DNA from 2 places in the Variovorax sp. 160MFSha2.1 genome. Region 2 is predicted to be linked to the other one. Evidence: riboswitches for the same ligand, from Rfam matches in the RefSeq annotation. Region 2 holds a riboswitch; the other holds the start of a gene.
The links. Region 2 has a riboswitch for thiamine pyrophosphate ahead of ABL838_RS13920 (purine-cytosine permease family protein). Riboswitches for the same ligand answer to the same signal wherever they lie in the genome.
Positions count from the first base shown of each region.

Region 1: linked by a shared signal. The riboswitch ahead of thiC (phosphomethylpyrimidine synthase ThiC) and the one ahead of ABL838_RS13920 (purine-cytosine permease family protein) in region 2 are both predicted to bind thiamine pyrophosphate.

Region 1 covers NZ_CP157624.1:6,057,536-6,071,771, forward strand. Annotated here, with positions in the region: gene ABL838_RS27920 (acetyl-CoA C-acyltransferase) at 7-1,191, shown strand; gene ABL838_RS27925 (glutamate carboxypeptidase) at 1,276-2,526, shown strand; gene ABL838_RS27930 (acyl-CoA dehydrogenase family protein) at 2,558-3,688, shown strand; gene ABL838_RS27935 (hypothetical protein) at 3,685-3,990, shown strand; gene ABL838_RS27940 (Bug family tripartite tricarboxylate transporter substrate binding protein) at 4,021-5,007, opposite strand; gene ABL838_RS27945 (SDR family NAD(P)-dependent oxidoreductase) at 5,065-5,817, opposite strand; gene ABL838_RS27950 (dienelactone hydrolase family protein) at 5,837-6,520, opposite strand; gene ABL838_RS27955 (GntR family transcriptional regulator) at 6,517-7,305, opposite strand; gene iaaH (indoleacetamide hydrolase) at 7,496-9,025, shown strand; gene ABL838_RS27965 (response regulator transcription factor) at 9,039-9,779, opposite strand; gene ABL838_RS27970 (YchJ family protein) at 9,968-10,387, shown strand; TPP riboswitch at 10,429-10,534, shown strand; gene thiC (phosphomethylpyrimidine synthase ThiC) at 10,624-12,507, shown strand; gene ABL838_RS27980 (M48 family metallopeptidase) at 12,540-13,514, opposite strand; gene ABL838_RS27985 (lysophospholipid acyltransferase family protein) at 13,560-14,236, opposite strand, start outside.
Region 2 covers NZ_CP157624.1:3,077,042-3,091,277, forward strand. Annotated here, with positions in the region: gene ABL838_RS13860 (CsgG/HfaB family protein) at 1-622, opposite strand, end outside; gene ABL838_RS13865 (hypothetical protein) at 1,093-1,311, shown strand; gene ABL838_RS13870 (GreA/GreB family elongation factor) at 1,327-1,728, opposite strand; gene ABL838_RS13875 (AraC family transcriptional regulator) at 2,068-2,928, opposite strand; tRNA gene ABL838_RS13880 (tRNA-Asn) at 3,061-3,136, opposite strand; tRNA gene ABL838_RS13885 (tRNA-Asn) at 3,302-3,377, opposite strand; gene ABL838_RS13890 (TonB-dependent siderophore receptor) at 3,426-5,585, opposite strand; gene ABL838_RS13895 (thiamine phosphate synthase) at 5,591-6,526, opposite strand; gene ABL838_RS13900 (thiazole synthase) at 6,523-7,335, opposite strand; gene thiS (sulfur carrier protein ThiS) at 7,354-7,557, opposite strand; gene ABL838_RS13910 (FAD-dependent oxidoreductase) at 7,554-8,645, opposite strand; gene thiD (bifunctional hydroxymethylpyrimidine kinase/phosphomethylpyrimidine kinase) at 8,681-9,529, shown strand; gene ABL838_RS13920 (purine-cytosine permease family protein) at 9,474-10,817, opposite strand; TPP riboswitch at 10,894-10,994, opposite strand; gene ABL838_RS13925 (adenylate/guanylate cyclase domain-containing protein) at 11,193-13,091, shown strand; gene ABL838_RS13930 (PDR/VanB family oxidoreductase) at 13,065-14,048, opposite strand; gene ABL838_RS13935 (Rieske 2Fe-2S domain-containing protein) at 14,045-14,236, opposite strand, start outside.

The DNA of each region.
Region 1 (14,236 bases), 3.0 Mb from region 2:
ACCTCCATGTCCGAATCCATCGTCATCGTCGGCGCCGCCCGCACCCCCATGGGCGGCTTCCAGGGCGATTTCGCCTCCCTTTCCGCGCACGACCTCGGCGGCGTCGCCATCAAGGCCGCCGTCGAGCGCGCGGGCATCGCGCCCGACAGCGTGGGCGAGGTGCTGTTCGGCAACTGCCTGATGGCCGGCCAGGGCCAGGCCCCGGCGCGCCAGGCGGCCTACAAGGGCGGCCTGCCCGACAGCGCGGGCGCCGTCACGCTCAGCAAGATGTGCGGCTCGGCCATGAAGGCAGCGATGCTCGCGCACGACCTGCTGCTGGCGGGCACGCACGAGGTGATGGTGGCCGGCGGCATGGAAAGCATGACCAACGCGCCCTACCTCATGCTCAAGGGCCGCGGCGGCTACCGCATGGGCCACGACCGCATCTTCGACCACATGATGCTCGACGGCCTCGAAGACGCCTACCAGCCCGGCCGCAGCATGGGCACCTTCGGCGAGGACTGCGCCGCCAAGTACAAGTTCACGCGCGAGCAGCAGGACGCCTTCGCCATCGCCAGCGTCGAGCGCGCCAAGAAGGCCACCGACACCGGCCTCTTCAAGGACGAGATCGCGCCCGTCACCGTGAAGGGCCGCGGCGGCGAGACCGTGATCTCGGTCGACGAGGGCCCGGGCAAGGTCAAGCTCGACAAGATCCCCACGCTCAAGCCCGCGTTCAAGAAGGACGGCGGCACCATCACCGCCGCATCGAGCTCCTCGATCAACGACGGTGCGGCCGCGCTGGTGATGATGACCGAGTCGCACGCGAAGAAGATCGGCGCGAAGCCCATCGCCCGCGTCGTCGGCCACGCCACGCATGCGCAGCAGCCCGAGTGGTTCTCCACCGCGCCGGTCGGCGCCGTGCAGAAGCTCTTCGCCAAGACCGGTTGGAAGGCGCGCGATGTCGACCTCTGGGAAGTGAACGAAGCCTTCGCCGTGGTGCCGATGGCGCTGATGCACGAACTCGACGTTTCGCACGACATCGTCAACGTGCACGGCGGCGCCTGCGCGCTGGGCCACCCGATCGGCGCCAGCGGCGCGCGCATCATGGTCACGCTGATCCACGCGCTGAAGGCGCGCGGCAAGACGCGCGGCGTGGCGACGCTGTGCATCGGCGGCGGCGAAGGCACGGCCGTGGCACTCGAATTGCTATAAGAGCAGGGCCGGCAGCGTCCGATCAGGGCGCTCCCGGCTTTTTTCATACAGACAGACATACAAATGCGTAGAGCAGGAGATTTCATGCGCCCTTCCATCCACCGTACCGCCCTCGCCGCCTTGCTGGCCGCCGCCTTCGTCGCGCCCGCCGCCACCTGGGCCCAGAAGCGCGACAACGTGCTGTTCCAGGCCGCCACCGACGAGCAGCCTGCGGTGATCAAGACGCTGGAGAAGCTCGTCAACATCGAGACCGGCACCGGTGATGCCGAAGGCATCGCCGCCGCGGGCAACTACCTCGAAGCCGAGCTCAAGAACCTGGGCTTCACCGTCACGCGCAGCAAGTCGGCCGGCCTCGTGGTGGGCGACAACATCGTCGGCAAGATCAAGGGCCGCGGCGGCAAGAACCTGCTGCTGATGTCGCACATGGACACCGTCTACCTGAAGGGCATCCTCGCGAAAGCGCCCTTCCGCGTCGAGGGCGACAAGGCCTACGGCCCCGGCATCGCCGACGACAAGGGCGGCAACGCGGTCATCCTGCACACGCTCAAGCTGCTGAAGGACTACGGCGTGCGCGACTACGGCACCATCACCGTGCTGTTCAACACCGACGAGGAAAAAGGCTCCTTCGGCTCGCGCGACCTGATCCAGGAAGAAGCCAAGCTGGCCGACTACGTGCTCTCCTTCGAGCCCACCAGCGCCGGTGACGAGAAGCTCTCGCTCGGCACCTCGGGCATCGCCTACGTGCAGGTCAACATCACCGGCAAGGCCTCGCACGCGGGTGCCGCGCCGGAGCTGGGCGTGAACGCGCTGGTCGAGGCGTCCGACCTGGTGCTGCGCACGATGAACATCGACGACAAGTCGAAGAACCTGCGCTTCAACTGGACCATCGCCAAGGCCGGCAACGTCTCGAACATCATCCCCGCCAGCGCCACGCTGAACGCCGACGTGCGCTACGCGCGCAACGAAGACTTCGACGCCGCCATGAAGACGCTGGAGGAGCGCGCGCAGCAGAAGAAGCTGCCCGAGGCCGACGTCAAGGTGATCGTCACGCGCGGCCGTCCGGCCTTCAACGCGGGCGAAGGCGGCAAGAAGCTGGTCGACAAGGCGGTGGCCTACTACAAGGAAGCCGGTGGCACGCTGGGCGTTGAAGAGCGCACCGGCGGCGGCACCGACGCCGCCTATGCGGCGCTCTCGGGCAAGCCCGTGATCGAAAGCCTGGGCCTGCCGGGCTTCGGCTACCACAGCGACAAGGCCGAGTACGTGGACATCAGCGCCATCCCGCGCCGGCTGTACATGGCCGCCCGCCTCATCATGGACCTGGGCGCAAGCAAGTAAGGCACGAAAAGAAAACACAGGAGACAACGCCATGCTGCTCAGCGCCGACCAGGAAGCCATCCGCGACGCGGTGCGCGACTTCTCGCAAGCCGAACTCTGGCCCAACGCCGCGAAGTGGGACCGAGAGCACAGTTTTCCCAAGGAAGCGCACCAGGGCCTTGCCGCGCTGGGCGCCTACGGCATCTGCGTGCCCGAGGAGCATGGCGGCGCGGGCCTCGACTACCTCACGCTCGCGCTGGTGCTGGAGGAAATCGCCGCCGGCGACGGCGGCACCAGCACCGCCATCAGCGTGACCAACTGCCCGGTCAACGCCATCCTCATGCGCTACGGCAACGCGCAGCAGAAGAAGCATTGGCTCGAGCCGCTGGCGCAGGGCCGGATGCTCGGCGCCTTCTGCCTCACCGAGCCGCAGGCCGGCAGCGATGCGTCGAGCCTGCGCACCACCGCGCGCAAGGACGGCGACGGCTACGTGATCGATGGCGTGAAGCAGTTCATCACCAGCGGCAAGAACGGGCAGGTCGCCATCGTCATCGCGGTGACCGACAAGGGCGCTGGCAAGCGCGGAATGAGCGCGTTCATCGTGCCCACCGACACGCCCGGCTACAACGTCGCGCGGCTGGAAGACAAGCTCGGCCAGCACAGCAGCGACACCGCGCAGATCAACTTCGACGGCTGCCGCATTCCGCGCGAGAACCTGATCGGCGCGGAGGGCGAGGGCTACAAGATCGCTCTCGGAGCGCTGGAAGGCGGGCGCATCGGCATCGCCGCGCAGAGCGTGGGCATGGCGCGCAGCGCCTTCGACGCCGCGCTGGCCTACGCCAAGGAGCGCCAGGCCTTTGGCGGCTCCATCTTCGACCAGCAGGCCGTGGGCTTCCGCCTCGCCGAATGCGCGACGCAGATCGAGGCCGCGCGCCAGTTGATCTGGCACGCGGCCAGCCTGCGCGACGCCGGCCTGCCCTGCCTGAAAGAGGCCGCCATGGCCAAGCTGTTCGCCAGCGAGATGGCCGAGCGCGTGTGCAGCGCAGCCATCCAGACGCTGGGCGGCTACGGCTACGTGAACGACTTTCCGCTGGAGCGCATCTACCGCGACGTGCGCGTGTGCCAGATCTACGAAGGCACTTCGGACATCCAGAAGCTGCTGATCACTCGCGCGCTGGCATGAGCACCAAGGCCCTGCGCGCCACCTTTGGCCCGCTGTGGCACTGGTGCGCCCTGCCCATGGCCGTCAGCGAGCCGGCCGCCCGCCCGGAGTCGGCGACCATCGAGCACCTGAACGATGCCACGCTGGGCAGCGTGCGCAAGCAGGCGCATCGCCGGCTCGCGCACGGGGCCCACAACGCCGCCCACAACGACTTCCGCCAGCAGGCCGACCGGCAGTTCAGGGCCTGGATCGCCGCGCGCGTAGCACACGCCCGGGCGGACGCAGCCGCGGGTTCGGCCGGCGCGCCGCAGCCCGGCGGCTGAACTGCGCCGGGCCTGCGGCGGCAGCGCCGGTCAGGACTCCGCCGTGAAGCCGATCTTCTTGACCAGCGGGCCCCAGCGCTCGCTCTGGGCGCGTTGCGACCGCGCCATCTCCTGCGGCGACGACGGCGTCGGCACCAGGCCCAGCAGGTTCAGCGAATCGATCACCGACTTGTCCTGCAGCGCAAGGCGCATGGCCTGGTTCGCGGCGTCGACGATCGGGGCCGGTGTCTGCGCGGGCGCGTAGAAGCCGAACCACTCCTCGCTGCTCAGCATAGGGAAGCCCTGCTCGGCGAAGGTCGCCACCTCGGGCGTGAACACGGTGCGTTGCGGGCCGGAGGTGCCGAGCAGGCGGACCTTGCCGGCCTTGTAGTGCGGCAGCAGATCGCCGGTGGTGGTGATCATGATCGGGATCTGGCCCGCGACCACGTCGGCAATGCCGGGCACGGCGCCGCGGTAGGGCACCTGCACCAGAGGCAGGCCGCTTTCCAGCCCCAGCAGCGCGCCCAGGAAGTGCGAGGTCGAGCCCGCCGCTGGCGAGCCGTAGCCCGTGTGCTGCGGGTTGGCTTTCACCCAGGCCACGTAGTCGGGCAAAGTCTTGACCGAGGCCGGCACCATCGGGCCGACGGCCATGGCCTGCGTGGTCGTGGCGGTGATGCCCACGGGCGTGAAGTCGGCCACCGGGTCGTAAGGCAGCTTCTTGTAGACGTAGGGAAAGATCACCATGCACGAGTAGGGCGTGCACAGCAGCGTCTGGCCGTCGGGCAGGGCGCTCTTCACGGCGGCACAGGCGATCTGCCCGCCCGCGCCGGAGCGGTTGTCCACGATCGCGGTTTCCGCGAAGCTGCCGCCGAACTTCTCGGCCACCCGCCGCGCCACCATGTCGGTGGTGCCGCCGGGCGCGAAGCCCACCACGATCTTGGTGGACCGCAGCTTCTGCGCCCACGCCGGGAAGGGCGTGAGCGACGCAGCCGCCGCAGTGGCGGCGCTCGCGGAAACGAAATGGCGACGAGTGAACATGGGACCTCCAGCTTCAGGGTTGAGGAAAAGGGGACGTGAACGAACGCCGGCCCGGTGCTAGGTCGCGCAATAGCCGCCGTCCACCGGCAAGGTCACGCCCGTGATGCACGCCGCCTCGGCCGAAGCCAGAAAGTGCACGGCATGGGCGACGTCGTTGGGGTGCACGGTGCGGTTCAGCGGAACGCGCGCCAGGAAAGCGGCCATGGCCTGCGGGTCGTTGCGCGTGACGGCGGTCATCTCGGTGTCGGTGCTGCCCGGCGCCACGGCGTTGGCGCGCACGCCATCACCGCCCAGTTCCAGGGCCAGGGCCTGCGTCAGCTGCTTCACGCCGCCTTTCGATGCTGTGTAGGCCGCCGAATTGCGGACCGCGACGAAGGCGTGGATGGAGGCCACGTTGACGATGCAGCCGCGCGTGCGGCGCAGCTGCGGCGCGAAGGCGTGGGCCGCGTGGAAGCAGCCGTCCAGGTTCACGCTGAGCGTGCGGCGCCACTGCTGCAGCGCGTCGGCGTGGTCGAGGTCGCCGCGCAGCAGCACGCCGGCATTGCTCACGAGCACGTCGCAGGGGCCGATCTCGCGCTCCACGCGTTCGGCCAGCGCCTGCATGGCCGCGGCGTCCGACACGTCGACCGCCATCGCGTGCACCTGGGCGCCTCCGGCGCGAAGGCCTTCGGCCGCCCGATGCACGCGGACTTCGTCGATGTCCGCCATCGCGACCTGTGCACCGTCGCGCGCAAAACGCCGGGCGATGGCCAGGCCGATGCCCTGCGCGGCGCCGGTGACCACCACCGTCCGGTTGCCGAGTGCACGCATCACGCCGTCGTCCCGCCGATCACCCACGCAGGAACGCCAGCGAGCGCACGCGCGCCTGCTCGGCCGCTGCAGCATCGAAGTGCGCACCACCCGGCCGCGCGAAGGCGTGGTCGCAGCCGGCATACACATGGGCGGGCATGCGGGCCTGCAGCGCTGCGCGGTCCAGCACGGTCTGGCGCGCCTCGGGCGGCAGGAAGGCGTCCAGCTCGGCGATGTGCAGCAGGCAGGGCGCCATCGTCACTGGTTCGGCGGGCAGCAGGCCCTCCAGCCCGACGCCGTAGTAACTCACCGCGGCACTCACGGGCGTGTGCATCGCCATCATCACGGCCAGGCGCCCACCCAGGCAGTAGCCCAGCGCGCCGACCTTGTCGCCACGGCCTTCGGCCACGAACCAGGCGCGCGCGGCGTCCAGGTCCTTCACCGCACGCTCGGGGTCCATGCCATGCATCAGCGCCACGCCCTGCTGGAACTGCTCGGGCTGCGTCGGGTCCAGGTCGACGCCGGCCTGCTGACGCGCAAAGAGGTCGGGGCACAGCACCTCGAAGCCTTCGCGGGCCCAGGCCTGCGCGGCTTCCTTCATGGCGGCGTTGATGCCGAAGATTTCCTGGATCAGCACCAGCGGCTGGCCCGTGCCCGTGGCGCTGGGCACATGCAGGGCGGGCAGCGCGAAGCCGTCGTCGGTCTTGAGCGTGAGGGTGTTCATGTCGTTACTTTGGATGGAGGGAAATCGGGCGCCTGGACGGCGCCTCGGGTGCTTTGGAGTTCGATGGAGATCAACCCCGGGTTGTGGATGGAGCGCACGTACTCGATGAGCGAGCCGTCGGCCGCGTAGAGCCAGGCCTGCACCTGCAGCCCCGGCGAGCCGGCGGGCAGGCCCAAGGTCTGCGCCATTGCGTCACTGAGCGCGCACGCACCGATGCGGTGGCGGATGCTGTGCACCACCAGCCCATAGACCTGCTCGACCAGCGCATAGACCGAGTCCACCTCCTGGTCGAGAAAGGGCGCGATGCCGGCGTACTTGTTGTCGACGTAGACCGCGGTGCAGGTCGACAGCGTGCTTACGCCCTGCATGTGGCGCACGCCTTCGATGGCCAGCCACCAGCCGGTGGCGCTGGTCACGCCGGCCAGGCCCTCGTCAGGCTCGCCTTTCAACGTGCGCAGGCGGTCCACGCGCATCGCGGTCTGGCCGGCCAGTCGCAGCGTCTGCTCCAGGCCGTCCATCTGCTGGACATAGGGCTGGCCCATGCCGGCGGCGATCACTTTGGTTCCTACCTTTCTAACGCGCTGCACCACGCCGCCCTTTTCCAGAATGTCGAGCGCCTGGCGCAGCGTCACTCGGCTCACGCCGAGCAGCTTGGACAGGTCGAGCTCCTTGGGAAGAACGGCGCCGACCGGCCAGTCGCCGGCCTTGATCCGCTCCAGCAGTGCAGCACTCACCTGGCGGTAGAGCGGCTCGCTGCCGGATCTGTTAAATGTTGTATTTGTCATTAGGTAGTAACTTGAATTTTAGGTTGGAATTTGAATGCGTGCAACTGAAATCGATGCGCGCGGCTCCAGTCTTCCACGGCTAGGTGGCGCGCGGCCGGGGCTTGGCGGCCTGTCATCGATTTCAACGACAGACAGTCGCGGCCGGGCGGCGCACGATCGGCGGCTTCCATCCGTCACCGGGACCGCCACCATGACCGTTTCCTCATTCGCCGGGCCGTCTTGGCCTTCGTCCCTCGCCGCAGCGGCGCTGGCCCTCCTCGCCTTGGGGGCCCAGGCGCAGCCTTCCAAGCCCGCGCTCGAGGTCCTCGACCTCAGCGCCAGCGAGGCCGTGCGCGAGCTCTGCGGCGGCCGTCTGACGAGCGAGCAGCTTGTCTCCGCGTATCTCGCCCAGGCCAAGGCCAGGCCTGCGCTCAATGCTTTCATCACGCTCGACGAAGCCGGCGCCCTGAAGGCCGCGCGCGCGGCCGATGCGGCGCGCCGGCCCGGCAAGGCCTGCAAGCCGCTGGACGGCCTGCCTGTGGCGATCAAGGACAACATCCAGGTGCGCGATCTGCCTGCCACCGCCGGCACGCCGGCGCTGAAAGGCTTCGTGCCCGCGGCCGATGCGCCGGTGGTCGCCAAGCTGCGCGCCGCTGGCGCCGTCGTGCTCGGCAAGACGAACATGCACGAGCTGGCCTTCGGCGTCACCGGCTACAACCCCGCGTTCCAGACCGGCCCCGAGGTGGGTGTGCGCAATGCCTACGATCCGAGCCGCATCGCGGGCGGCTCGTCGTCGGGCAATGGCGCGGCGCTGGGCGCGCGCATGGCGCCGGCCGCACTGGGTACCGACACGGGCGGATCGGTGCGCATTCCGTGCGCGTTCAACGGCTGCGCGTCGCTGCGCCCTACGGTGGGGCGCTATCCGCGGCAGGGCATTGCGCCGATCTCGCACACGCGCGACACCGCGGGGCCGATGGCGCAGTCGATGGCCGACGTGGCGCTGCTCGACGGCGTCATTGCCGGGGGCGCTCCGCTCAAGCCCACCGATCTGAAGCGGGTGCGGCTCGGCGTGGTGCCCGCCTTCCAGGCGGGCCTCGACGCCGACACGCGCGCCGCCACCGACGCCGCGTTCGCGAAACTGCGCGCGGCCGGCGCCACGCTGGTGGACGTGGACATGCCCGGGCTGATGGAGCTCAACGGCGCTGTCGGCTTCCCGCTCGCGCTCTACGAGGCGCACGACGACATGGCGGCCTACCTCTCGAAGTACCGCACGGGCATCGACCTCGCGCAGCTCACGGCCGGCATTGCGAGCCCCGACGTCAAGGGCACCTTCGAGACCTTCGTCGTTCCGCGCAAGCTGCCCGCCGCCAACGGCGTGGTCGACGCGAGGCCGGCCTACGAGCACGCGATGCGCGTCGCTCGCCCCGCGCTGCGCAAGCTCTACCGCGACACCTTCGCGAAGCACAGGCTCGATGCGCTGGTGTTCCCGACGGTGCCTACCGTGGCGCTGGCCGCGGCGCCTGAAGCCAGCAGCCCCGAGAACTTCGGCGCGCTGATCCGGAACACCGACCCCGGCAGCAACGCCGGCATTCCCGGCATCCAGCTGCCTTCGGGCATCGGCGCGACGACGGGCCTGCCCGTGGGCCTGGAGCTCGACGGCCCCGCCGGCAGCGACCGCAGGCTGCTGGCCGTGGGCCTCGCGGTGGAGAAGGTGCTGGGACGGCTGCCCGCGCCGAAGTGACTGGCTGCGGGTGTCAGCGCAAGGCCGCCAGCGCCGAGCGGCGCTCGATGCCCAGCTTGTCGAAGATGCGGCGCAGGTAGGTGCGCACGGTGGGCACGCTCACCGCCATGCGCCGCGCGATCTCCTTGTCGGTGAGCCCTTCGCGCACGCAGCGGGCCACCTCCTGCTCGCGCGCACTCAGCAGCGCATCGGAGGAGGCTGGTGCATGCGATGAAGGAATGGCTGTTGCAGCGGCACGCTGTGCCCGCTGCAAGGCACCGATGAACGCCGGCTCGATCAGGTCCAGCAGCGCCTTCTCGTGATCGCCGAAATCGCCGCGCCCCTTGCGGCGCCAGATGCGCAGGTCGCCCAGTGCCCGGTCGCCCTCGAAGGCATGCAGGTTCATGCCCCAGTGCAGGCCGTCGCGCGCGAGGAAGTCGTTGAAGAAGGGCGTGCGCATCAGCTCGCGCTGCGGCATCACCTCGGTCACACGCGTGGCACGGCGGCGCGACTGCAGCACGAAGGTGATCGGGTCGTGGTGCTGGTGCCACTGCGCGTAGGTGTCGAGGTTCGCCGGGTCCATGTGGATCGCCACGCGCGAGCCGAAGCTGTTGCCCGCCGCGTTCCAAACGAAGGAGGCGAACTGGTCGGCGTGCAGCAGGTCGAGCAGCGCCTGGCCGAGGTGCTCGCGGATCTCCCGCTCGCCACGGTCGTCCTCGGCCAGCAGCGCGAAGACGCCGCGCAGGGCCTGCTGTTCGGGGGCTGTGAGGTACATCGCGGGCTTTCTCGACGGGCTAGGGCAACGCTATCGTTTAGCAAGCGCCGCGCCAAGGGTGGATGCCCGGGGACCGGGCCGGCCGGTGCGCAGGCGCTGCAGGAGCCCATCCGCCGCAAGCGGCCTTCACCGGCTCCGGGCTTGCCCTGTCGGAGGCTGGGCCGCGGGGTGTTCCAATAGCAGTCTTCATGAGTTCCACCGATCCCACCCCCGGGCCTTGCCCCTGCGGCCGAACCGACCGCCGCGACAAGCCCGTCGCCCATGCCCTGTGCTGCGGCCGATATCTCGACGATTTCGACGGCACGCCCGCGCCCGATGCCGAATCGCTGATGCGCTCGCGCTATTCGGCCTTCGTGCTGGAGCGCGGCGAGTACCTGCTCGCCACCTGGCATCCCTCGAAGCGCCCGGCCTCCATCGAGTTCGAGCCGGGCGTCAAATGGCTCGGGCTGGACGTCCGCGCCCGGTCGGTGCTCGATGCGGACCACGCCGAGGTCGAGTTCGTCGCGCGCCAGCGCGGCCCCTCCGGCGCCGCCACGCGCCTGCACGAGCGCAGCCGCTTCGTGCGCGAGGACGGGCGCTGGTACTACCTCGACGGCGACCTGCGGTAACAACCCGCGGGTTGACGCGCCGGGCCGGGGCTCGCACAATCGGCCCCGCTCCGGGGTGCACGCATGTGGCGTGCTGAGATGGCAAAGCTGCCGACCCGCGAACTTGATCCGGGTCATACCGGCGTAAGAAGAGCTGCACTCCCTGACTTCGGTCCGTCCACCTTCCCGTGACGGGCTTCTGCCGAAGACCACCGAGCGATTGCGGAGCACCCTTTCCTCAACAAGGAGTGCCTCCGATGAATGCCCCCGACAAGTTCACCTCGCTGCTTTCGCTGACGCGCGAGCCCTTTCCCGCGTCGCACAAGTGCGTGATTCCGGGCAGCCGGCCCGACCTGTTCGTGCCCGTGCGCGACGTGCAGCTGACCAACGGCGAGACCGTGTCGCTCTACGACACCTCCGGCCCGTACACCGACCCGAAGGTCGAGATCGACGTGCGCCGGGGCCTGCCCGACGTGCGCGGCGCGTGGATCGCCGAACGCGGCGACACCGAGAGCTACGAAGGCCGCGTGCACCACGCGCTGGACGACGGCGCCAAGAACGAAGACCGCGACGCCCAGCGCCTCGCCGAACTGCGCGCCGGTGCCTCGGCGCTGCAGCGCACGCCACGCCGCGCGAAGTCGGGCGGCAATGTCACGCAGATGCACTACGCACGCCGCGGCATCGTCACGCCCGAAATGGAATACGTCGCCCTGCGCGAGAACGGCAAGCGCGAGTGGATGGCCGAGTACCTCGCCAACGAGGAGCGCGCGAAGCGCGTGGCGGGCAACCCGATGGGCGCGAGCATCCCGCGCATCATCACGCCCGAGTTCGTGCGCGACGAGGTGGCGCGCGGCCGCGCGATCATTCCCGCGAACATCAACCATCCCGAGGTCGAGCCGATGGCCATCGGCCGCAACTTCAAGGTGAAGATCAACGCGAACATCGGCAACTCGGCCGTCACCTCGAGCATCGAGGAAGAGGTGGAGAAGCTGGTGTGGGCCATCCGCTGGGGCGCGGACAACGTGATGGATCTTTCCACCGGCAAGAACATCCACACCACGCGCGACTGGATCGTGCGCAACAGCCCCGTGCCGATCGGCACCGTGCCCATCTACCAGGCGCTCGAGAAGGTGGGCGGCGTGGCCGAGGACCTGACCTGGGAGATCTACCGCGACACGCTCATCGAGCAGGCGGAACAGGGCGTCGACTACTTCACCATCCACGCCGGCCTGCGCCTGCCCTTCATCCATCTCACGGCCAACCGCATGACGGGCATCGTGTCGCGCGGCGGCTCGATCATGGCCAAGTGGTGCATCGCGCATCACAAGGAGAGCTTCCTCTACACGCACTTCGAGGACATCTGCGACATCATGAAGGCCTACGACGTGAGCTTCTCGCTCGGCGACGGCCTGCGCCCCGGCTCGGGCGCCGACGCCAACGACGAGGCCCAGTTCGCCGAACTGCGCACGCTGGGCGAGCTCACGCAGATCGCCTGGAAGCACGACGTGCAGACCATGATCGAAGGCCCGGGCCATGTGCCGATGCACATGATCCAGTCGAACATGGACGAGCAGCTCAAGCACTGCCACGAGGCGCCCTTCTACACGCTGGGCCCGCTGACCATCGACATCGCGCCGGGCTACGACCACATCGCCAGCGCGATCGGCGCGGCCATGATCGGCTGGGCCGGCACCGCGATGCTGTGCTACGTGACGCCCAAGGAGCACCTGGGCCTGCCCGACCGCGACGACGTGAAGCAGGGGATCATTGCCTACAAGATCGCCGCGCACGCCGCGGACGTGGCAAAGGGGCACCCGGGCGCGCGCTCGCGCGACGACGCGCTGAGCAAGGCGCGCTTCGAGTTCCGGTGGCAGGACCAGTTCAACCTCGGCCTCGACCCCGACACGGCGCGCGAATTCCACGACGAGACGCTGCCCAAGGATTCGAGCAAGGTGGCGCACTTCTGCTCGATGTGCGGCCCCAAGTTCTGCTCGATGAAGATCACGCAGGAAGTGCGCGAGTACGCCGCGAAGAAGGGCGTGGCCGAGGATCAGGCCATGAGCGAGGGCATGGAGGAGAAGTCGAAGGAGTTCATGGCGGGCGGGGGTGAGATGTACATCCCCATCAAGGCCGTGTCCTGAAGCGTTGACCCCGGGGCCGGGGCGCCCCGGCCTCAGTTCCAGCGTGGAACCGCTTCGTCCTTGAGCTGCTGCCGCAGCGCGTCGTAGTCGGGCACCACGCTCTCCACGGTCTCCCAGAAGCGGTGCGAGTGGTCCATCACCCGCAGGTGGGCCAGTTCGTGCGCCACGACGTAGTCGATCACCGGCAGCCGGAAGTGGATCAGCCGCCAGTTGAGCCGGATCGACCCGTCGGCGCTGGCGCTGCCCCAGCGCGTTGCCGCGTTGGACAGCGACAGCTTCTGCCACTGCACGCCGAGCAGCGGCGCGAAGTGGTCCAGCCGCTCGATGAACAGCTTGCGCGCCTGCCGCATGAGCCAGGCCTGCGCGGCGTCGCGGATCTGCGAGGGCTCGGCGTTCTGCGAGACGGCCAGCCGCAGGATGCGCGGCGCGCCTTCCTCGGTGGCTGCGTCCAGCGTGCCACCGACGCTCGCGAAGCCGTGCTTGGGATCGAGCCGCATCACGACCGGCTCTCCCAGGAACGGGAAGGCTGCGCCGTCCTTCCATTCGATGCGCGTGGCTTCCACGCGCGCGAGGCGCTGTCGCGTCTCCGTGAGCTTGCGCAGGATCCAGTCCGACTTCTCGTGGATGGCCGCATCGACGTCGCGCAGCGCCACCCAGCGCGGCGCGCGCACCGACAGCCCCTCGGCGCCGACCAGGAAGCCGATGGTCTTGCGCTTGCCGCGCTTGAATTCGTAGGCCACGCGCGCGGAGCCCAGCACCACTTCGCGCGTGGCCTGTGGGTGCGCGAAGTTCGCGAGCGTCAGCGTGTCGGCCAGCGGCACCGCGGGCGGCGCATCCGGATCGACGGGCGCGGGAGGAAGGATGGCCGCGTCCGGCAGCACGGAAGGCGGTACCGCCGGCTTCGGCTTCCTCGGACGGCGCGGACGTGCCGGCGCGGGCGCCGGGGGCGCGAACTCGCTCCCCAGCCCCTCGAACAGGTCCATCGTGAACCGGAGCAATCCCCCCATGGCGGGCCTTCTGGTTTCTGTCGTTCTACCGGCGGCCCGCGCCCGTCAGCTCACCGCTTCCTGCCGGGCGGGCCGGGAGGGGCTGTTCGCGTAGGCCTCGGGGTCGAGGCGGCGCATTTCGGCCTCGATCCACTCCTCGACCTCGCGCATCAGTTCGTCGGGCTTGCGGCCCACGCTGGGAATGGCTGGGCCGATGGACACATCGACCACGCCGGGGCGCTTGATGAAGGCCTTGCGCGGCCAGACCTTGGCCGAGGTCACGGCGATCGGGATCACCGGCACGCCGGTCTCGCAGGCCAGCCGCGTGCCGCCGCTCTTGTAGGTCCCCTTCTGCCCGCGCGGAATGCGCGTGCCCTCGGGGAACATGATGATCCAGATGCCCTGCGCGAGCAGCTTGCGCCCCTGGTTCACCACCTTGTTGAAGGCCTGCGCGCGCTGGCTGCGGTCGATGTGGATCATGTCCAGCCGCGCCATCGCCCAGCCGAAGAAGGGGATGTAGATCAGCTCCTTCTTGAACACGTAGGCCAGCGGATGCGGCATCAGCGTGGGCATCAGGAAGGTCTCGAGCGTGGACTGGTGCTTCACCAGCAGGACCGCGCCGGCGAGCTTGTCGGTCGGCAGGTTCTCCATGCCGCTCACGCGGGTCTTGATGCCCAGCAGCACGCGCGCGCCGCCGATGGCCCAACCGAGCCAGCGTACGGCCATCCAGTAGAGCGGCACGC
Region 2 (14,236 bases):
AGGCGCTGCCTTCGGCGGCCGCGACCTGCACGCCCGAACGGTTGTCGATCAGCGTCAGGAGGGCGCTGGCTTCCTTGGTCTGCAGGCTCGCGCCGAGGCTGGCGATGGCGCGGCCGCGGCCGCCGCCCACCAGGCCGCCGAGCGCGCCGCCCAGGCCGCCGGCATCGCTGTTGCTGAACACGATCTCGGGCGACAGGCCGTAGTCGGAAGCGACCATCTGGCCGCGGCCGAAGTTGCTGCCGCCGCGCATTTCACCCGACTGCATCAGCGCGCGCTCGCGCGTCATCGCGTTCATGCCGGCGGCGCTGCGCTCGACCACCACGAAGCAGTTCGACTGCTGCACCAGCAGGCGCAGCAGGTTGGCCGTGGGAGGCAGCTTGTACTCGCCGGTGAGGATGGTGTACCAGCCCGCGTTCACGTTCTCGATCAGCGAGACCGTGCCCAGCGGCGAATCGCAGCGCTCGAGCTGGCTGCTTTCGCCGGAGGTCGCGGCGCCGGCGGCGCTGCCGGTGGCCACGGTCTTGGCCGACTGGCTGCCCATTTGCATGTCCATGGTCTGGCAGCCCGAAAGGGCCAGCAGGCCGGCGAGTGCGCTTGCGAGAGAAAGTTTAGAAAAAGCCATGTCCCGATCTGTCAAGTGAAAAGAATGCGGCGCCCGTTGCGGACGTCACTTGTCAAGATCGAAGATGGATCTGCCCTGGCCTGTATGACCTCCCGATTCGACGCGCCGCCGGCGACCGCGCGACGATACGACCCGAGATTCAGGCACGCCAGTGCCGAAAGTCATGTGCATTCACGCGCGGCCCGGCCGTGTTTTTTCCACCGCGCGGGCGGCGGCGTATCGGCCGGAGTCCGAAGTGTGGGAGGTGCGGGCCGCGGCAGCCCCCTTCCTCGATCGCCCGGCCGCGACGTCGGGCAGGCGCACTGCGCTTGGGGGACGGGCGGGTGGGGCGCGGCGATTCTATTACTCTGGAAACTTTCAGGAACACCGTGAAACAACGAGAGCTTCCGTACCAATGGCTCAGGAGGGAAAAGCCGCGGGATGCGCTGTCCCGAAAGTTACATTCGGGCCTTCACTTCCAGGAGTTTCAGATGGCGACCAAGAAGAACATCGTTGGAGAAGCAGCCGCGGAACTGACCCGCCAGCAGGTGCAACAGGCCCTGGCCATTGCGGGAGCTTCGAACTTCAGCGCAGCGGCCGACCCGGCTTTCGTCGGCTCCATCCTGGTGGCCCTGGCAGTCAACACGAACTCGGTGAGCGCGACCATCGACAGCGCCAAGGACCGGACCAGCGCGGTGATCAAGCACTGAAAGAAACGACCTGCCTCAGCGCGTGTAGTCGCCGTTGGCCTCGGGCTGGAAGAGCACTGCGGTCACACGCGCAGAGCGCTCGATGCCGTTGGGCATGCGCCAGCAGGCGAGCGCCCCGGTCTTCACCCCCAGCAGGCCGATGCCGACGGGCGACAGCACCGATACGAAGCCAGCGCCCGGCTGCGAGTCGCCGGGATAGCACAGCGTGATCTGCTGGCGCTGGCCCGTGGCCGGGTCCTCGATCTCGACCTGGGAATTCATCGTCACGAGGTCCGGCGGGACTTCGCGCGATGGCAGCACGTCCGCCGCGTCGAGCAGTTCGGCGAGTGCCGGTGGGAGCTGGTGATCCGCCAGTTTGCCGAGGCGGACGAAGTCGAGTTCGGTGAGCGTGCGCTCCCCGTGAATGGTGGCAAGCATGAAGCACTCCAGTTGAGTGCGGCGCCGTCAGGAACGAAGGAAATGAACGGCGACGCGGCCGCGCGGCGGGTGCCCGGCGGTCAATGGTTCGCGCATCAGAAGGAAGGGTAGCGGACCGCCGGGCTCAGGAAAGTGCGCAGGTGCGTCGGTAGGCCGCCATCGTCGCCACGGCACCGGTACGCGCTGCTTCGAGCGCAGCGTGCTTGCGGGAGTGGAACGAACGGGCCATCCGCACGAGTGTAGGGATGCACCACGAGCCCATCAAGCAATGGCCCCGCGTGTACTGCCGTTAAGCACGGCGGGCATGGGCTCATCGCGTTCCAGCCGCGCTAGCCGTTTTCACGGCGTGCCTGTGCGGCGGATCGGAATCAGCAAGTCGGTGCGAAGCTCGGCCTGCGAGACCTGCCGCGGCGAGTTCAGGTAGTGCTCCAGCGTGGGCCGGTCGTCGGGCTCGTAGCCGCTGGCGGGCAGCCAGCGGATGTAGAGGGCGCGCACGGCAGCGTTGATCTGCGAGTACGGGCCCGCGAGGCGATGCGCCGCGTAGCAGCCGCCGGGAATGTCGAGCATCTCGACTTCGGGGACTTCCGGCCACGCATCGGGAGAGTCGACGGCGGCGTAGTACCTGAAGCCGATGCTGCCCTCCGGCTCGTCGAAAGACGCTCCCCAGCGGTCCGTGATGCGGGCCGTGCCGGCGTGCTGGCGTAACCGCCGATGAGTGTGAGGGATGGTCGAGAACGGCCCCTGGTGCCGCAGCGCATGCAGCCGTCGTGTCGGGTGTTCGACTATGCGCACGGCTGGCGCGGCGACGCCGTCATCGGGTTGCGGCAACGCATCGACATCGAGAATCGCCCGCACCATCTTCTGCTGGAATGCGCGCGGCGACTGTCCGGTGAACTGGCCGAAGGCGCGCGTGAAGGCCTGCGGGCTTTCGTAGCCCACGGCCAGCGCGACCTGCGTGATGCTCTGGTCGCCGGCTTCCAGCAGCCGGGTGGCGAGCGCCAGTCGTACGCGCCGCACTGTGGCCGCTACGGTTTCTCCGGCCACGCTCGCATAGACGCGGTGGAAGTGGAAGGGCGAGAAGTGCGCGAGCCGCGCGAGGTCTTCGAGCCGGTGCTCGGCCATCGGATCGGCAACGATGGCCGCGACGGCGCGCGCGACGCGGGCGCGGTAGTCCTGCTCGATGCGGCGGCTGCTTTCCATGCGCGCGAGTGTGCGCCTTTCATGCGAGGGGCACTTAGCCGACTTTGCTCACATGGGCCAGCGGAGCAACCAAAGAAAAAGCCCGCTGTCCGTAAAGACAGCGGGCTCTTCAGAGGCCTTGCGGCTTGATGGTGGCTCCTCGACCTGGGCTCGAACCAGGGACCTACGGATTAACAGTCCGGCGCTCTACCGACTGAGCTATCGAGGAACAAGCCTTAAATTATATGCAATGGATTTGCCGATCTCGGCGCTTCGACTGCATTTTTTGCATCGATGCGACGATTGCCTGCAAGAAACACCGCGCACCACTTCTAATGAAATGCCCCGCTACCTTGTGGGTAGCGGGGCATCCAGAGGCCTTGCGGCTTTGTGGTGGCTCCTCGACCTGGGCTCGAACCAGGGACCTACGGATTAACAGTCCGGCGCTCTACCGACTGAGCTATCGAGGAACAAGCCTTAGATTATAGCGTCATTTTTCATGACTTTCGGCAACGCGTTCAAAGTGCAACGCTCAGCCCCAGACGCAGCGTTCGCGGCGCGCCAGGGAACAGGTAGACGTGCCCGAACTGGTAGGGCGATTCCTTCCAGTAGCGGCGATCGAACAGGTTGTCTACCGACAGCGTCCAGCTCGCGTTCGCGCCGCGCAGCTTCGTGTCGTAGCGCAGCACGGCATCGACGCGCGTCCACGAGGGCAGCGTGATCGAGCCATCAGGCAGCACGTTGCGGCGGCCTTCATAAGAAAGCTGTCCCGCCACTTCGAGCCCCGGCACCGATGAGAAGCGATACGCCGTTTGCGCGCGCAGCACCTGCTTCGGCACATTGGTCGGCGACTGCCCGTTGAGCGCCGGATTGGCCGTGCTCCCGCGCCGCTTCGCATCGATCAGCGTCACGCTGCCACCGATGCGCCAGGGCCCCTGGTTCCACTGCGCACCCGCTTCGAGACCACGATGCACCGCCTTGCCGTCGTTGCGCACCTCGCACAAGCCGCTGCACAGGTCCATGTTGGTCAGCGGCCGCGAGATGTCGAACCATGCGAGCTGCCAGTTGAAGGCGTCGTTGCCGCCCTTGAGGCCAAGCTCCCACTGACGCGAGCGCAGCGCGGGCAGGGCCTGCCCCGCGTTGCTGTACTGCGAGATCCTGTTCGGCACCACCTGCGACTCGACGCCGCGCCCCCAGCTCGCGTAGGCCAGGAGCCCCGGCTGGATGGCGTAGCTCGCCGCGATCCATGGCGTGGTCACGTCCTGCTTGTAGCCGGTCGGGTCCGAGCCGTCGTTGCCGATGCTGCTGCGGTCGAGCCGGGTGTGGCGCGCGCCGAGCCAGGTGGTGAAGCGGTCGTTCCAGCGGATCGCGTCCTGCACCGAGAGCTCGGTCGACCGCTCGTCCCGGTTGGTCTGCGGCGTGGTGGCATCCGGAGCCGGCGGCACGACGGCCGTGCCCCAGATGTTGCCGGTGCCCGCGTAGTTGTAGGCCTGGTTGTCGAAGCGGTTGCGCACGCGGCTTTGCAGCAGCCCGAAGCCGAGCTCGTGCCGCACGCTGCCCGTCGTCACGTTGCCCTTGAGGTTGATGCTGCCGGCCGTCAGCGTGCGGCGCTCGTTGTCGCTGCGGAAGTCGTAGAAGTCGAAGGTGCCATCGGAGCAGTAGCGGTCGTAGTTGCCTTCGGCGCCGCAGCCGAAGGCATAGGCCAGTCGGTCGTCGCTCTTCAGCCGCTGCTGGCCGATCTGCGCGCTCCAGCGCCAGTCGGCGTTCAGCGCCTGGCTGAAGCGCAGCGTGCCCGTCAGCGCCTTGAACACCGAGGGCTGCGACCACGGCTGATTGTTGAGGTTGATGCGCGGATCGACCGGTGCCGGCAGCACGCTGCCCAGCAGGCTGTAGCCGTTCTGGCTGGGCTGCGTCTTGCGGCTTTGCTCGATCTCGAACTCCAGCACCGAGTCGCGCGTGATGCGCCAGTCGGCTGCGAGCGAGAACAGGTTGCGGTTGCCGTCGAGGTTGTGCGTGAGCGGCTTGAGGTTTTCGCTTGCCACGTTGAGCCGGTAGCCGAACTGCCGGTTCTCGCCGAAGCGCCCGCCGAGGTCGATGGCGCCGAGCACGCTGCCGCGGCTGGTGGTTTCGATGCGCACCGTGCGCAGGTCCTGTTCGGTGGGCCGCTTCACGACGTAGTTGACCAGCCCGCCCGGCGCGCTGGTGCCGGCCTGTATGCCGCTGGTGCCGCGCAGGATCTCGACGCGCTCCTTGTTGTCGAGCGGAATCGAAGTCTCGGCGCTGATCGGCAGGCCCTCGCGCCGGTAGTTGAAGCGGTTGTCGAGCACGAAGCCGCGCACCGTGAGGTAGTCCCAGTAGCCGGCGGAGTTGTAGGCGTCGGTGACGGAAGCGTCGAACTGCGTCAGATCGGCGAGCCGTCGCGCGCCGCTGGCCTGTAGCTGCTTGCTGTCGATCACCGTGGCCGAGATCGGCAGCTCGCGAAGCGGCACGTCGCCGAAGCCGCTCACGTCGGCCTGGGGCGCGGCCGTGCCTTCGCTGACGGTGATCTCCGGCAGCGCGGATTGCTGCTGCGCATGCGCTGAACATGCCGCCGCGAAGAGCATGGCTGCCAGCGCACGCGAGACGGGAGACAGCCGATGCCGGCCGGAAGAATCGAAGGGAAGCTCTGTCTTTTTCATTCTGTTCATTTGCCCGCAGCGGCATCGATGGCCGCGATCCATTCCGCGGCCGTGGCTTCCGGGTCGTCGGCTGCGACGAGTGCGCGCACCACGGCGATGGAACCCACACCGGTCGCCAGCACCTCCGGCAGCCGCACCGCATCGATGCCGCCGATGCCGACCTGCGGATAGCCGCGCAGCAGCCGCGCATACGCGCCCAGCCGCGCCACGCCCTGCGGCGCGGTCGCCATCTTCTTGAGCGTGGTCGGGTACACGGCGCCCATGGCGATGTAGCTCGGGCTCACCTTGTCGGCGCGCACCATCTCCGCATAGCCGTGCGTGCTGACGCCAAGGCGCAGGCCGGAGGCGCGAAGTTGCACCAGTTCGTCTGGCGAGAGCGCGTCGAGATCCTCCTGGCCGAGGTGGATGCCGTAGGCACCGGCCGCGATGGCAACCCGCCAGTGGTCATTGATGAAGAGCAGCGCGCCGGTACCTCGCACCTCCTCGACGGCCGCTTGAACTTCGCGCTCGATGGCCGCGCTGTCGTCCGACTTGAATCGCAGTTGCACCGTCGGCACACCCGCGCGCGCCATGCGGCCGACCCACTTCGCATCGGGCAGCACGGCATAGAGGCCGAGCCGTTCTGGGCAGGGCGGAAATGCGTCGTCGCGCGCGGTGGGCGGAAAGGGGCGCATGCCGAAGTCCTCCGGCGCGTCGGGCCACAACGCAGCATCGAAGCTGCTCAGGCGCTGTGTCTGCGCGGTCCATGCGAGGGCCAGGCATTCGGCGTCGATCTCGATGAAGCCGAGCGCGGAACACGCGCGCTTGGCGCCGCGATACACCGGATCGTCGGAAGAGAAGTTGGGCGCGCTCACCGGCGCCGACGTGATCGCGCCGAAGCGCAATCCGTGCGCAGCGACGATGGCCTGCGCGATGGCGCCGGAGTCGAATGTGGTGCTCATGATTCGTGGTGCCAGAAAGGCGTGCCGAGCACGGGCGTGCTGGGTTGCGCGGCCTCCTGCGCGGCCATGGCGCCGGCGCGATGCGCGCTGCGCCCGGCCTGCACTGCGTCGGCGAAGGCGCCGGCCATTGCGACCGGGTCCTGCGCCAGCGCGACGGCCGTGTTCAGCAGCACCCCGTCGTATCCCCACTCCATCACCTGGCAGGCGTGCGAAGGCAGGCCCAGTCCAGCGTCCACCAGCATCGGCACCTTGAGCCGGTCGCGCAGCACCTGCAGCGCGTAGGGGTTGACCGGTCCGCGGCCGGTGCCGATGGGCGCGGCCCAAGGCATCACCGCCTGGCAGCCGACGTCGACCAGGCGCTGGCACAGCACGAGGTCCTCGGTGCAGTAGGGCAGTACCTTGAAGCCCTCGCGGATCAACTGCGAGGCCGCGTCGACCAGGTTCAGCGTGTCGGGCTGCAGCGTGTAGTCGTCGCCGATCAGCTCCAGCTTGATCCACGGCGTGTCGAACAGCTCGCGCGCCATCTGCGCGGTGGCGACCACCTCCTGAATGCTGTGGCAGCCGGCGGTGTTGGGCAATACCGGCACCGCGAGCTTGCGCAGCAGCTCCCAGAAGCCGTTGCCGAGCTCGCTGTTGCCCGAGCCCTGGCTGGCCGTCTGCCGGCGTAGCGAGGCAGTGAGCATTGCGGGCTTCGCGCGCTTCACGGCGGCTTCGAGCAGGTCGGGCGACGGGTAGCGCGCGGTGCCCAGCAGCAGGCGGCTGTGGAAGGTCTCGCCGTAGAGCACCAAGGGGTCGTTCGGGGTCGTCATTTCTGTTGTCTCCATCAATCAGCCGCCCGTCACGGGGCGGATCACTTCGACGCGGTCTTCGGGTTTCAGCGCGCGCGTGGCGTAGGCCGAGCGCGGCACGAATTCGCGGTTCACGGCCACCGCGAAGGGCGGCGTGGCCTCCAGCGCGGCCAGCGCGTCGGTCAGCATCGCCTGGTCGGGCAGGGTGAAGGGCTTGTCGTTGATCAGGATGTTCATCGTCATGTGTCTCGGGTCTCCATGCCGAAGCTCTCCGCAAGGGGCGAGCGGCCCTGCGTCAGCACCTCCATCGCCGCGTCGAGCATCGCGGGCGCGATCATGAAACCGTGGCGGTACAGGCCGTTGATCTGCAGCACGCGCGGTTGCGGCAGGCGCAGGGCAGGGAGGTTGTCGGGCAGCGTGGGCCGGCACTGCGTCGCGATCTCGACGATGCGCGCCTCGGCGAAGCCGCTGTGCACCGCATACGCGGCACTCAGCAGTTCGAGCGTGGAGCGCACGCTGGCGGGCGACATGTCGTCCGACTCGATCTCGGTCGCGCCGATCACGAACAGGTTGCCCGGCTTGGGCGCGATGTAGAGCGGGTAGCGCGGATGCACGAGGCGCGTCGGTCGCTTCAGGCTCACCTCGGGCGCATGCACGCGGATCACCTCGCCGCGCACACCACGAAGAGCATTCCACTGCGGACGGGCGCCGAGGCCGCGGCAGTCGATTACCCAGTCGGGCTGGCCTGTCGTTCCGGGCGAGAAGTCCGAAGGCGTACGCGGCGATTGCCAGTGCAGCGTGACGAGAGGGCTGCTCTCGAGCGTGGCGAGCAGCGAGGCCAGCAGCGCGCGATTGTCGAGCTGGCCTTCGCCCGGAAGGAACAGGCCCTGAGCGAAGCGCTGGCCCAGCGAGGGCTCCAGCGTGGCGATCGCGCGAGCGTCGACGGATTGCATCGGCGCCAGCTCGGGCACCTGCGCACCGGTGTTCGCGAGCACGCGGGCGAGCCGCGTTGCTTCGGCCGCGTCCTGCCGATGCCAGAGCACCAGCGTGCCTTCGCGCTGGAAGAACACGGGCTGTGCCAGCGGCGCGAGCAGCTCCGGCCAGCGCGCGAGCGCGTGCTGCCCCATGCGCACGACAGACACCGGTGCGACGGCCGATTCGGCCAGCGGCGCCAGCATCGCGGCGGCCACGCGCGCGGCAGCGCCTTCGGCCTCGGCGCTGCCGGCCTCGAACACATCGACCTTGCACCCGGCGTGCGCCAGCGTCACCGCCATCAGCCGGCCCATGAGGCCTGCGCCGAGGATGGCGACCGAGTCGAAAGGAAGGCTCATGCCAGGGCTCCTTCGCGTCGCCGATAATTTTCGGCATGACCCAAGAGCCCACTCAGCGCTACGCACGCGTGCTTTCCATCGCCGGTTCCGACAGCGGTGGCGGCGCCGGCATCCAGGCCGATCTCAAGACCTTCGCCGCCCTGGGCTGCTACGGCATGACGGCCATCACTGCGCTCACCGCGCAGAACACGCTGGGCGTCTCGGGCATCCACGGCGTGCCGCCCGACTTCCTCAAGGCGCAGATCCAGGCCGTGGTCGAAGACATCGGCGTCGATGCCGTCAAGCTCGGCATGCTGCACGCGCCCGAGGTGGTCGAAGTGGTGGCCTGGGCCATCGACCGCTACCGGCTGAAGAACGTGGTGCTCGACCCCGTGATGGTCGCCACCAGCGGCGATCGCCTGATCGCGGCCGAGACGGTGCAGGTGCTGGTGCGCGAGCTGTTCCCGCGCGCCGTGGTCGTCACGCCCAATCTCGACGAAGCCGCCTTGCTGATCGGCCGTGCCATCGAAGGCGTGGATGCACTCGACGGCGCGGCCGACGAACTGCTGGCGCTCGGCGCGAAGGCCGTGCTGCTCAAAGGCGGCCATCTGCCGGGCAACCAAGTGGTCGATGTGCTGCTGCAGGCCGATGGCGAACGCAAGCGACTGGCCTCCGGCCGCATCGAAAGCCGCAACCTGCACGGCACCGGATGCACGCTGTCGTCCGCCATTGCCGCGCACCTTGCGCTGGGCGCGACGCTGCCCGAGGCGGTCGAGAGGGCGCGCGCCTACATCCTCGGCGCGATGGCTGCAGGTGCAGACGTGAAGATCGGCGCGGGTCATGGCCCGCTCAACCACGGCTTTGCGCCAGTGCCGACGCACCGGCTGCCGTTGAAGGCCGGCTGAGCCAGGCCAGCGCGAAAGTCGCGGCCAGTGTCGGCAGCGCGGAGCCGAACTGCGGTGCCCACTTGGCAAGCGCGTGATACGCGGCGATGCCCGCGATCCAGATCAGTGCCGCGCCGAAGTCGATTTTGCGCCGCGCGCCTTGCGGCGATACCGCCTCGCCGCTGCCCAGCCGGCCGATGATCACCCCATACAGCGGCACGAACACCGAACTCAGCAGCAGCAGGAAGGGCTCCAGCGTGTGCATCGGCAGCACCAGCGCCAGCGCGATGCACAGGGCAGCCAGCAGCAGGCCCCAGCGCTTCACGCTCCAGCGCGGCAGCAGGCTGTGCGTGGAGACCGAGCCCGAGTAGACGTCGCCGTACGCGTTGTCGAGCTCGTCGATGAGGATGAGGCCCAGCGCCACCAGGCCGCCCTGGGCCAGCAGCAGCGCGGTGACGAGGCCCGTGCCCGGTTCGGCCACGCTCACCACCATCACGCCCAGCGCATAGCACCAGACGTTCGCGACCGCGTAGCCGATCCAGGTGCCGCCGAATGCGCCGCCGAGGCCGCCGGAACTGCGCTTGCCGTGCCGCGCATAGTCCGCCACCAGCGGCAGCCACGACACCGGCATCGCGATCACCAGGTCGAGCGCACTGAACATGCCCATCGTGCCGTCGCCGGGGCGCGCCCAGAAGGCGTCCAGCCCCTTGGCCTGCAGTTGCGCCGCGAACTGCCACGTGAGCCACAGCAGCGACAGCACCACCAGCGGCAGCCCGAACCGGCTCACGAAGCGCCGCACCAGCTTCACCATCGAGCCGGCGAGCAGCGCCAGCAGCACCGCGCCCCACAGCAAGGTCGTCAGCACGCCGCCCCAGAAGCTGCCCAGCGCCGGCCCCACCACCGTCTGGCCGATGGCCTGCGTGCCTTCGCGCATCACCACGAGTTCGAAGGTGGTCCAGCCCACCAGCTGCACGATGTTGAGCAGCACCGGCAGCCGCGCGAAGGCACTGCCGTAGGTGGCGTGCATGAGGCCGGCGCTCGCCAGGCCGCTCTGGCAGCCAAGCCGCGCGGTCCAGGCCAGCAGGCCCGCGCCGATGCAGGAGCCGAGCACGATGGCGATCGCCGCGTCGCGCGTGCCCACGGCCGGCACCAGGTAGGCGCCGATCTGCATCACAAGCAGCCCCACGCCGAGGCTGAACCAGAGCGAGGCATGGTCGCGCCAGCCGAACACGCGCTGCGAGGCGGGCAGGGGCGTCAGCGCCTCGTTCGAGACGCCAGCGGCATCGTTGTTCTTGTCGTCGTATGCCATCCGTTTGCTCCAGTGCAAAAGGTTTGGCAGGTGGGCGAGGCCCCAGTGGCGCGGCTTTCACGCGAGAAGGCGTGAGAGGCCACCGGACCAGCTTCCCTGCGCGAGGATTACCTCAATCAGGTTCAAAGGGACTTTCTCAGCCGGACGGCAAGCCGCCCAACACCCCTAGCAAGTACGCCGCGGCAAACCCGTGGCGCGGAGCCGATTTTATGCGGGGCCGGGAAGCCGCGACGCCAGGCATGCCTTTGCGGGCAGGGAAAACCCTCGGCATGCGGATGCGCCGCGCGAGAATCGACCGCCGAGGAAAACGACGGCAGAAGAAACGGGAGCGCATGCCGATAAGCGTGCAGAAACAAGAAATGAAGAGGAGCTTGCATGGTCGATGAGGATTTCAAGGGCACCCGCCTCAGGCGGTTCAGGGTCGACGTGGGGACCATCATCTGCGCGGTGGCGCTGGTGCAGTCGCTGCTCCTGGTGGCCTTCGGCTACTGGGCCGCCGAGAGGCTGGTGTCGAGGCTCGGCACCGCCGCGCACAAGATCAACCACGACCGGGTCGAGGACAGCGTGCTCGCCTTCCTCGCGAAGACCGAGGCGGCGATCCGTGCGATCGCCGATTCGCCCAGTGTCCATGTCTGCGGCGAAGACGGCGAGCAGACTGCCGAGATGCTCTGGACGCTGCTGGAGCAGACGCCGGAAATCGACAGCATCAACGTGGCCACCGACCATGGCCACGTGCTGATGGCGGTGCGCTACCCGGTGCCGGCCATCCGCCAGGTGCTGCGCGCCGACGGCTTCAGCACCGAGACCTGGCACTACAAGGACTCGCCGGACCGGGACGGCGGCGACGCGAAGCAGCGTTTTGCGACAACATCGATCTCGGCCTACCGCAGCGACTTCGATCCCGAGAAGCGCACCTGGTACCTGGAGGCCATGAAGGCGAAAGGACCGGTGTGGACCCAGCCATTCATGATGAGCGACTCGCAGGAGCTGGCCGTCGGGCACGCGCGGCCTTCGGCGCGCGCCGACGACGAAGGGCACACGCGGGGACTCGTGGTCGATGCCAACGTGTCGCTGGGGCATCTGGCCAGGCTCGTGGGTGCCTTCGGTGCGCAGGGCCATGGCGAGAGCGCCCTGATGAGTTCGGATCACCACGTGATCGCGCGCAGCGACCATCCCGATCCGGTGCGCGAGCTGGAATCGCCCGACAGCGGCGTGCTCGGCGCCATCCATGCGCACATGCTCTCGGTCAGCACGGCAGGCGGGGCCGACGACCAGGCCTTCTCCATCGAGCACGAAGGCAGTCGCTACCTCGTGCAGACCTCGCACCTGCCGCACACCCGGTGGCAGCTCGTGAGCTGGGAGCCCGAGGAGCTGCTGCTCGGTGGCCTGCAGCGCTCGGTGCTCTGGTCGCTGGCGCTGACGGTCAGCTTCCTGGCGCTGGCGCTCATCATTTCGCTGCGGTTGTCGAAGCTGGTGACCGGGCCCATCGAGAACCTCTCGCGCGTCGCGCGCCGCATCGGGCGGCTGGAACTCGACGATCTGCCGATCGAGCCGAGCCGGGTGCTCGAGGTGCAGCACCTCAACCAGGCGCTGGACGAATCCGCGCGCAGCCTCAAGGCCTTCAGCAAGTTCGTGCCGGTGGACATCATCCGGCAACTCGTCGCGGAAGGGCACGCGCTGGGGCCGAGCGGCTCGCCGAAGCGCATCACCGCGATGTTCACCGACGTGGAGGGCTTCACCAGCATCTCGGAGTCGATGCCGGCCGAGGTGCTCGTGCGCCAGCTCACCGAGTACTTCAATCTCGCCGCCGGCATCTTCGCGCGTCACGGCGGCGTGATCGACAAGTTCATGGGCGACGGCATCATGGTGCTGTGGGGCGCACCCACCGAACTCGAGGATGCTGAGTACCGCGCCTGCCTCGCGGCGATCGAGCTGCATGCCGAGATGAACGCGCTCAACGAGAAGTGGCGCGCCGAGGGCCTGCAGGAGTTCCGCACGCGCGTGGGCATCCACACCGGCCATGTGATCGCGGGTGTGCTCGGCTCGAGCAACCGCCTGTCGTACACCGCCATCGGCGACGCGATCAATGCGGCGAGCCGCATCGAGGGTGCCAACAAGGAGCTGGGCACGCGCACGCTGATCTCCGAGGCCACCTTCGAGGGGTTGGGCGGCCGGCTCGCCACGCGCCGCATCGAAGAGCTCGCGGAGCTGCGCGGCCGGCAGACGCGCATGGTGCTCTACGAGCTGCTACAGATCGAGCATCAGCCGGGCTGAACGGGCCCGCGAGCAGCAGGGCAGGAACTGGTCGTTGGCGGCCTGCTCCTCGGGCGTGAGATAGAGGTCGCGGTGCTCGACCTCGCCCTGCAGCACGCGCGTAAGGCAGGTGCCGCACACGCCCTGCGCGCAGGACACGGGGATGTCGACACCCTCGGCCGCCAGTGCGTCCACCACGCTGAGCGAGGCTGGCACGCGCACCACGCGGCCCGAACTGCGCAGCTCGACTTCGAACTCGCCTTGTTCGCCTGCCGGCTGCATCGCGCCCGAGAAGTATTCGAAGTGCACCTGGGCGTCCGGCCATTGCAGGTCGCGTGCCATGGCTCGCACCGCATCGAGGAAGCCCTGCGGGCCGCACACGTAGATGTGCCTGCCGGGTGCCGGGCGGCCGATGGTCGCGGCGAGATCCAGCCGTTGCGTGGGCGGACCGTCGTCATGGTGGAAGAACACCCTGTCGGCGAAGTCGCTGCCTTCCAGCCGACGCCGGTAGGGCGCCCGCGCGGCGGTTCGGCTGCAGCAGTGCAGCGCGAAATCGGCACCCAGCGAGGCCAGCCGCTGAGCCATCGACAGCAGCGGGGTCACGCCGATGCCGCCGGCCAGCAGCAGGCTGTGCGCGGCGCCTTCGTCCAGCGGAAAGTGGTTGCGCGGCGGGCTGATGTTCAGCACCGCGCCTTCATGCACCGCATCGTGCATCGCGAGGGAGCCGCCGCGTGAGGCGGCGTCGCGCAGCACACCGATCTCGTAGTGCTCGTCTTGCCCTGGCAGGTTGCACAGCGAATACTGGCGCACCAGCCCGCCGGGCAGCGACACGTCGATGTGCGCGCCTGGCGCGAAGCCCGGCAGCGGCGCGCCGCTGGCCGAGACCAGCCGGAAGCTGGCCACGTCCTCGGCCTCGACCGTCTTGCGCGCCACCCGCACGGCGATGGGCTGGCCCGCGATGGACGCCGCTGCGCTCATTCGCTCACGATGAAGTTTCCGGCGTCGAAATGCACGGGCGGCGCTGCCGGGTCGAAGCTCACGCCCGCCGGATCGCGCCCCTCGCGCACCGCATCGAGCTGGCGCTGCAGCAGCCGGCGCAGCATCACGATGCCGCGGTCGGAGGTGGCCAGGTGCTCTTCCGAATGCGCGGTGATCGCGCCCTGGCT